2 regions of the Flavobacterium sp. FPG59 genome follow, and region 1 is predicted to be linked to the other one. Evidence: riboswitches for the same ligand, from Rfam matches in the RefSeq annotation. Region 1 holds a riboswitch; the other holds the start of a gene.
What was found. A riboswitch is a leader RNA that binds a small molecule or an ion and turns the genes downstream of it on or off. The one in region 1 is predicted to bind cobalamin.
Positions count from the first base shown of each region.

Region 2: another riboswitch for cobalamin. It lies ahead of metE (5-methyltetrahydropteroyltriglutamate--homocysteine S-methyltransferase); the one in region 1 lies ahead of FPG59_RS05905 (TonB-dependent siderophore receptor).

Region 1 covers NZ_MTCA01000039.1:13,978-18,789, forward strand. Annotated here, with positions in the region: gene FPG59_RS05900 (YncE family protein) at 1-1,021, opposite strand, end outside; gene FPG59_RS05905 (TonB-dependent siderophore receptor) at 1,026-2,879, opposite strand; cobalamin riboswitch at 2,911-3,109, opposite strand; gene cobC (alpha-ribazole phosphatase) at 3,150-3,686, opposite strand; gene FPG59_RS05915 (adenosylcobinamide-GDP ribazoletransferase) at 3,671-4,471, opposite strand; gene cobT (nicotinate-nucleotide--dimethylbenzimidazole phosphoribosyltransferase) at 4,504-4,812, opposite strand, start outside.
Region 2 covers NZ_MTCA01000007.1:26,850-31,661, reverse strand. Annotated here, with positions in the region: gene FPG59_RS01670 (DUF3078 domain-containing protein) at 1-228, shown strand, start outside; gene FPG59_RS01665 (deoxyguanosinetriphosphate triphosphohydrolase) at 232-1,578, opposite strand; cobalamin riboswitch at 1,789-1,983, shown strand; gene metE (5-methyltetrahydropteroyltriglutamate--homocysteine S-methyltransferase) at 2,169-4,493, shown strand; gene FPG59_RS01655 (RDD family protein) at 4,557-4,812, opposite strand, start outside.

The DNA.
Region 1 (4,812 bases):
GCCCTACTCCTACTGTCAATTCCTTTTGTAAATTGCCCGTTAATGAATACACATACGCTTTACTGTTTGATGCGAAATCTCCTCCATCAGCAATGAAAATTTTATCATTCTCTACTGCAAAACCATACATTACCCCATATTGAGAAGTTGAAGTATAGGTAAACAAAGCAGTTTCACTTGCCTGACTTGCTGTAATATCCATAGCAAAAACACTACTCCCTTTAGTAAAGAAAACCTTAGAGCCATAAATATCTAAATTTTTAGCTCCTTTTAAAGTCGCTGGTAAAACTACTTCTGATACTGATTTGTCAGAAAGTTTAACTTTTACAATTTTACTTGATCCTGAAAAAGGAGAAGCCAAAACGTATAATGTACCGTTTGTAATCTCCATACTGTTAGCACTAGCTCCTACAGTAACTGAAGATTCTAATGCCTTAGTACTAGTATTTACTACTAACACTTTGTCATTATTATAAGGCTCAATGATGTATAATTTATTGCCATCAAGTACTATGCGATCAGCTGTAGCGTTCAAATTAATTTTTGACTCCACTTTATTGGTGGCTAAATCAATTATAGCAACATAATCATCTGTATTACCTTGTGCTCCTCCATAATTATTGGCGTTAGTAACATAAGCTTTGCCGTTTTTTACAACACCATACCTTGGATTAGCTAAGCCAGAATCTATTTTTGCAAGTAACTTAAATGAATATCGATTTACTACATTTATTACATTAGATCCACCAGCAATAATATATGCTTTGTCTCCATCAAAGAAAATATTTTGTACATATTTACCAATGAAATCACCAGCATTTTCAGCGCCATAAACATCTTGTTTAAAAATAGTCATGTCATCACCCAAAAATGATACCGAACCACCAGAGGAATTACCTTCGTTCAAAATAAAAACACCATCATCATAACTACCTTTTGAAACGTTTTCATTTTCATCAGTACTACATGATGCTAAAAATGCAAAAGAAAAAACCACTACTAAAATTCTAGTTACCTTCATTATATTAAAATTTAAAAATTATGTACATATTAAAATTACGCCCTGGCATTATTCTTTGTTCCAAACTCACGTATTTGTGACCCCAAATATTAAGAACTTGAGCACCAATTTTAATATTGTTTAAAATTGGTAAATCATAATCAACGCTAGTATTGCTTACTGTATAAGCTGGAATCACAGCTGCAGGATTATTATCTGCTTGGGTGTATACAAAACCATTATAAAGTACTTGGTAATTGACATTCCATTTTTTATAAGAATATGCTAATGAGGTAGTAGCTTTATGGAAAGGCACAAAAAAAAGTTGTTTTTGTGTTTCCTCGTTTTGTGATATGGTGTAGGCGTAAGTACTATTCAATTGCCAATGACTTTGTCCAATATTTTTATTCCAATTTAGTAAAACCTCAACACCATATGCTTTTACTCGATCTGTATTTTGAGGTGCCCATACTCCGTTATTTCCAGGTACCCATCGCAATAAATCTTTTATTTTATTAAAGTAAACCGTTTGTGTAAGCGATACATTATGATATTTAAAAATATTTGCGAGTTCGCCTTGATAAGCACTTTCTGGTTTTAAATTAGGATTGCCACCACTTTCCCAGTACAAATCATTATAGGTTGGAATTCTAAAATTATGAGAAACATTAGCCTTGATTTGATACCAAGAAATACCGTGCCAACTACTCCCCAGAGAGAACAATACTGGTGATTGGTAATTGTTTGTAATTTCTTTACGAATGCCAAACTCATTTTGCCAATTTTTAGTGGCTTCGTATTTTGCCAAAACAGCAAAACTGCTAATTTCACGCTCATGATTACCAAATCCTGATCCTTCACCTTTAGTTAAATTATACTCTAACAGCGCATTTATTAAAAGTTTGCTATTAAATTGGTGGTTGACATCGGCTTTAACAATCCATGTATTTGTATTGCCAAAACTATAATCAGGCTTTGTATTGTCTTCAAAATATTGATAGCCTTCTGTTATATATGCCGTTCTTAAATAAGTAGTCCATTTATTAAAACTAGCTTGGTACTCTAATAAATTTCTACTAAAATCATTTTTGTATTTTGTACGTGACTCAGATGATGATAACAAGGAAATATTTCGGTCGGTATTTGAGGATTGACTATACAGTTTTAAATACTGTTTTTCATTGAATTTATAACCAACTGTAGCATTTAGTGTGTTTACTTCATAATCTCCATTTTCATTAAATCTTTGGTTTCCCCTCCAATCGTAACTATCTTGAAACTTATAATTATTAGCCGAACTATTTCTAGAAAAACCAAACTGTGTTGACCATTTATTATTTGAAAAAATGCCTTTATACAATAGGTTTTGAGTGTTAAAGCTACCGTAGTCGTATCTTATTTCATTAGAAATTACATCTGTAAAACTTAAATTAGTACCTAAATGTAGCGTTCCACCAATAGCACCACTGCCATAAATAACACTTCCGCCTCCTCCTTTTACTTGTACAGAATTATAATCATTACTCGTTAAAGTATTAAAATCAGTACTGCCGTTCATTTGAGAATTAATATTTATCCCATTCCAAATCACTGCAGTTTGTGAGGAAGTTGTACCCCTAAAAGCAACTGTAGACAACATCCCACGACCGTATTCTTTAAAATACAAAACCGTATTATAGTTGAGTGAATTTGTGAGTAGTCCAGTGTTTTTTGACAAAATAGAGTCATTCAAACTAATTATAGTTTGAGTACTGGAGAATTTGCGCAGTTTAACATCAGAAACGATAACCTCACGTAAACGCGTGATGGAGTCGTTTTGACCCAAAATAACCTGGCTTGCAAAAAAGCAAAATAAGAAGAATACTTTAAAATGTGTCATAATTTCCTGAACCTTTATTCCCGAAAGTCCGCTATTGATTATGAAATAAGGCAGGTCTCCTGGCTTGCGTCTTGTTGTTGACCTTCCCACTCGCCAAGGCGAGCAGTGGTTTTGTAGATAACAACAAGCTTTATAGCTTACAGTTGCGGGCACAGCTTAGGTTTTGAACCTAATTCCCTTTTAATGCGTTCTTGAATGTACTGAACGCAACCAAATTTCGATTGCAAAGATAAAATTATAATGAGAAAATCACCAAAAAAAATGATAATTTTATAAAGTAAGACGTACAACAGCACCAAAATCTACTTTATTCTGAAAAGCATCTTGTAAGGGCAAGTCAGAAACTGCACACAAAAAGCTCCTAATAATCCCTCCATGTGCTACAATTATAACGGGTTTTGTGGTAGCGGAATCCAGTGCATTTTCCATGAAATCCAATACTCTGTTGTGGAGGTTTAAAAACGACTCGCCGTTTGGTACAGAAACATTGACAAAATCAGTCATCCATGGGGTGAAAACTTCGGGTGGAATGCTATCCCAATTTTTCAACTCCCAATCGCCAAAATTCATTTCCATCAATCGTTCATCCAGCGTCACATTTGCAATAGCGAAATTATTTTGAATGTGCTTTGCCAGAATGGTACAACGCTGTAAAGGACTTGAAAAAAGTAGCGCATCCTGCGGCAATTGCTTTAAAATAGCATCAAAAACAGCTTCATAAGGCGTTGCAATTTCAACATCAGATTGGCCGTAGCAAATTCCTTTTTCGCAAACGGTCTCGGTATGTCTAACTAAATAAATTTCCATAATGCACTTATTGATAGATAAAAAATAACTTCGCAAACTTGTTGTGTGGCACCCAAACAATCTCCTGTGTAGCCATCAATCCATTTCTGAAAATAACGGGCTAGAAAAAATCGAGTAAGAAATATTGGTACTAGAACTAAGAGAAATGCTATTTGATAAAAAGATATAACAACCAGTGGAAGTAAACCAAAAAATGCTGCTCCTATAACCTCCTTACTTGAGAAACTTTGAGCAATGGGCTTGCTTTTACTAGAAGCATCCTCACGGGAGTATTCATGTGTGAAAACGATCGATATTGCAGCAAATCTACTAAGAGCATGTCCTGTTATAAAAACTAATAAAAAAGTGAAAACTGACTGGTGATTCGTGAATAGCGATTCACTTTTGACTAAAGTTACTAGGCTCATAAACTTTAGCAAAAAAAGCAACACCAAACCAATAGCGCCATAAGCACCGATAGCACTATCTTTCATAATGGTCAAAATCTTAGTTTTGGTCCAACCACCGCCAAATCCGTCGCACACATCTGCAAAACCATCTTCATGAAAAGCACCTGTAACCAATATACTTGCAATCATTGAAAGGACAATACCAATCTCAGCATTCCATAACCAAGAGGCCGCAGCATAGACTCCAAAGGCCACAGCACCCACAATCCAACCAATTAAAGGAAAATATCGGGATGCTTTGTTTAAATAATCCGGGTTATGATCGATATTTTTAGGACACGGAATACGGGTATAAAACATCAATGCTGTAAAAAATATATGAACTTCTTTTTTCATTTTTATGCTTTGGCTAAGCCAAATTTATAATGTTAATTTGAGTTTTTGGAGTTTACCTGAGCCGATTCAAAACTGGCCATGTCATTTAAAAAAGCAACTGCCGATTCCAAAATGGGAAAAGCCAGAGCACAACCCGTACCCTCTCCCAAACGTAAATCAAGTTGCAAGACTGAACGAACATTTAAAAAATCAAGGATTTTTTGGTGTGCTTGCTCTGCTGAGGAGTGGCAAAAAATAACATTTTCTAAAACCAATTTGTTTTTCGTGTAAGCCACTAAAAAAGCTACTGAACTTATGAATCCATCTACAAGAATGAGCATGTTTTCTATTTTTGCTTGTAG
Region 2 (4,812 bases), on a different contig from region 1:
TTAACCCTATACTCTGATTATATCAATCGTTTTGGCAATATCGATATAGATTGTGATCTACAAGTGGAACTCGTGGTGAACCAATATGTAAAAGCAAATATTGGTGCCCACGTCATTTATGATGACGATATCAAATCAAAAAGAGAAATAGAAGGCAATCAAGTTACAGAGGGTCCAAAAACACAGTTAAGGCAAGCTATAGGAGTAGGTATTGAATATGCATTTTAATTTTTAATCTCTTTTTTTTCCGTTTATCGTTTCAAACAATTCTAGCGCATTACCATCTGTCAACAACGAAATAAAATGACAAATATGTAACAATCGACCGTACAAATCCTCTTTTTCTAATTGATGCTTTTCGGGTAGCATTTTTAAAATTAAGGCATCATAATTAGATGCTACACCATTATAATTATTGTCAAATGCGGTAATAAATTTATCCAATAAGGTTTGTATGATTTGATAACCTACAATTTCTTTTTCAATTACCTCACGACTTTGATAGATTTTCTCGACACTGATCTTGATAATATCATCCATCTGAGCTTTGTACTTGCTTTTATCCATTAAGGCATAAGGAAATTTTCCTTGTAAAATAAGCTCTTCGTTTTCAACAAAAACTTTAACGGCATCGTTGATTAAGCTTCCTATTGCCAAAGCGCGCAAATAGCTAATGCGATCTTCTTTGGTCTCAAGGGTTTTGTATTTAGAAGTATCAATACTGTCTTTTACTAATTTTATCAGGTATTCCAATGCAAAATCCTCCGAAACCAAACCAAGATTCATTCCGTCCTCAAAATCGATAATGGTATAACAAATATCATCAGCAGCTTCAACGAGATAGGCCAAAGGATGGCGTTCAAAACCAACATCTTCTCCGGATTTATTCGGAATCAAACCCATGTCATGTGCTACTTCTTGAAAAAAAGCTTTGTCAGTTTGAAAAAAACCATATTTTTTATCAGCGATATTTTTGGTTGGTTTTTTAGGCAAACTCTCTTTGGGATATTTCATAAAAGCACCAAGAGTTGCATACGAAATCCGAAGTCCTCCTTCTATTCCTGGTCTGCTTGCTGTAAGTACCGAAAAACCATTAGCATTACCTTCAAAATCTATTAAATCTTGCCACTCTTTTGCAGTAAGTTGATCTTTGTATTTTTGTCCGTTTCCTATCGAAAAATATTCTCCAATGGCTTTTTCACCCGAATGTCCAAAAGGCGGATTCCCAATATCATGCGCCAATGATGCTGCAGCCACAATTGCCCCAAAATCATTCATGTGATAACCGTGTACTTCTTTTAAATGCGGGTATTTTTCGATTATTTTTTTTCCCACCAAACGCCCCAAAGAACGCCCAACAACTGATACTTCCAGACTATGTGTTAATCTGGTATGTACAAAATCAGTTTTGGATAATGGAATAACTTGTGTTTTATCTTGTAAACTTCTAAACGCCGAAGAAAAAATGATTCGATCATAATCTACTTCAAATCCCAAACGGGTATCGTCTTGTTCTACACGCAATCGTTTGCCTTTGTCGCCTTGACGTTTAAGTGATAAAAGTTGTTCCCAGTTCATCATTACTTTTTAAAATTTATTTCCAAAGATAGCAGAAATAGATACATTATCAAGTGAAATAAGGTTAGGTATAACTTATTCACCTGAAAAATATAAAGTATAGAATCCTAGTAATACAATGTACTAAAAATAACAAATTAATAAACTTATCGAAAAAAAAATCAAAGGATTAGTATTACTTTAGCGACCTATTTAAGTTCTTAATTTATTTCTTCATCAACCGATAAGGGTTTTACTTAACTGTAGATTAATAGGGAATCGTGTGTAAATCACGAACTGTCGCGCAACTGTAAGTAACACAAAAAGTTTTTATCTGAGAAAAAATCCACTGTATGCCAATGGCAAATGGGAAGGATGATAAAAATGTTACAAGTCAGGAGACCTGCCTTATATCGAATTGACAATGCTTTCGCGATTTGAAGCAATAGTCAGGTAGGTGCGTTCTGAACACAATAAGCATGACTATTTATGCCTTATTGTGCATTTCTCTTTTGTAACGTATTCTCCTTTCTTCTTTTCATTTCTAACAAACATTTTGAAATGCAGCAAGAGCTTTTAACTGATTTATTCATCATTTAAAAAGCAACAACATGCTAACAAACAATCTTGGCTACCCGCGAATTGGTAGCAACAGAGAATTAAAAAAAGCCTGCGAATCCTACTGGGCAGGAAAAATTTCAGTAGACGAGCTTTTGACTGTAGGCGCAACTATCCGCAAGGAAAACTGGCAATTACAAGTCGAGGCTGGAATCGATTTAATCCCTTCTAACGATTTTTCGTTTTACGATCAAGTCCTTGATCTATCACTTACATTAGGCGTTATTCCTAAACGTTATCAAGAATTAGCCAAAACAAACTCTATTACCGATTTGTATTTTGCCATGGCCAGAGGTTCACAAAAAGAGGGACAAGATGTAGTTGCTATGGAAATGACTAAATGGTTTGACACCAATTACCATTATATCGTACCCGAATTCACAAAAAATCAAGAATTCAAGTTATTCTCCCAAAAAATAATCGACGAATTCAAAGAAGCTACTGCTTTAGGAATTACAACAAAACCAGTGCTTATAGGTCCTGTTACCTATTTACTTCTTGGAAAAGAAAAAGAAGAAGGTTTTCACAGAATTGATTTAATCGATAAATTGCTACCCGTATATTTTGAAATTCTTAAAAAATTAGAAGCTGAAAACGTGGAATGGATTCAATTTGACGAACCATTTTTGGCTTTGAATCTAACTGATAAAGAACGAAGTACCATCACTTATGTATATACCGAAATCAACAAACGCTTTCCTAAAATCAAACTGATTCTTGCTAATTATTTTGATTGTTTTGGAGAAAATCTTGAAACTGTTCTCGCATTACCTGTCCACACTTTGCATTTAGACTTGGTGCGTTGTCACTCCCAGTTGGATGACATTCTGGAGTCAGGACAATTATCAGCCAATGTAAATCTTTCACTTGGTATTGTAGACGGAAGAAATATTTGGAAAAATGATTTCAAAAAATCTTTAGCGCTTATCAAAAAAGCCACAGATGCACTTGGTGAAAACAGGATATTAATCGCTCCGTCTTGTTCTTTGATTCACAGTCCTTGCGATTTGGAGTTAGAAACCAACAACGCAACACTAACACCAGAAATTAAACAATGGCTGGCTTTTGCCAAACAAAAAACAGAGGAAATAGTACTGCTTAAATATTTTGCCTCTAATGAAATAGACATCAGTAATTCTGTCCGTTTTGATCAAAACACGATTGCTAATGAAAACCGAAAAACATCAAAATTGATCCATAATGATACAGTAAAAAATCGTGTGGCAAGCATTACTAAAGGTGATGACCAAAGACAAAATCCGTTTTCAGTTCGTAGAGAAAAACAAATAGACGTATTGAATCTTCCTCTATTTCCTACTACAACTATTGGTTCTTTCCCACAAACTACCGAAGTGCGCAGCTGGAGAGCGAAGTTCAAAAAAGGTGAGTTCAATCAACAACAATACGATGATTTACTACAAAAGGAAACTGAAGAAACGATTCGTTTTCAAGAAGAAACCGGTATTGATGTGTTGGTTCATGGAGAATTTGAACGCAATGACATGGTAGAATATTTTGGAGAACAACTCGATGGATTTACGTTTACCAAAAACGGCTGGGTACAAAGTTACGGAAGCCGTTGTGTGAAACCTCCAGTTATCTATGGCGATGTTTCGCGTCCAAATCCAATGACTGTAAAATGGTCCGCTTTTGCACAATCCCTTACTCCAAAATGGGTAAAAGGAATGCTAACCGGCCCCGTAACTATTTTACAATGGTCTTTTGTCCGTAACGACCAACCTCGTTCAGAAACCTGTACTCAAATTGCATTGGCGATTAGAGATGAGGTAGTCGATTTAGAAAACGCAGGAATTAAGATTATTCAAATAGACGAACCTGCTATTAGAGAGGGATTGCCTTTACGAAAAGAAGAATGGGCAACCTATTTGGATTGGGCGGTAAAAGCGTTTAGAATTTCGGCAAGTGGTGTAAAAGATGACACCCAGATTCATACACACATGTGCTACAGCGAATTCAACGATATCATCCAAAATATAGCCGACATGGATGCGGATGTAATTACCATAGAATGTTCGCGATCGCAAATGGAATTGCTGGATGCTTTTGCTGATTTTAATTATCCAAACGAAATAGGTCCAGGCGTATATGATATTCACTCACCTCGCGTTCCTTCGAGTACCGAAATGGTGCAATTATTAGAAAAAGCTTCGGCTGTAATCCCTATTGACCAACTGTGGGTAAACCCAGATTGTGGTTTAAAAACCCGTCATTGGGAAGAAACCAAAAAGGCCTTAATCGAAATGGTAGCGGCAGCTCAAGAAATGAGAATAACAGTAAATAACACTGTAACGGTTTAATTGAATTTAAAAAACCCAGTAGATTTTAAATCTACTGGGTTTACTTTTTATGAGAAACTAATATCAAACTGCCCTTTCATCAGATGGATTAAACCAGCTCGCTTTTGCTAAAAATTCATGCTTATTGACCACATAAGTTACCGATAATGTATCGTGCCAACCTCTTGAATTGTTGTTTACAAAGGAAAATATTTCAACAGGAATGAATCGCACTAAGGTTCTAATGAGTATGCTTTTTAGATTTGGTTTGCTGCCATTAGGTTTTACAACTAGTGTTTTAGTGAAGTATTTCCCAAAAGTTCTAGACAAATAGAACTCC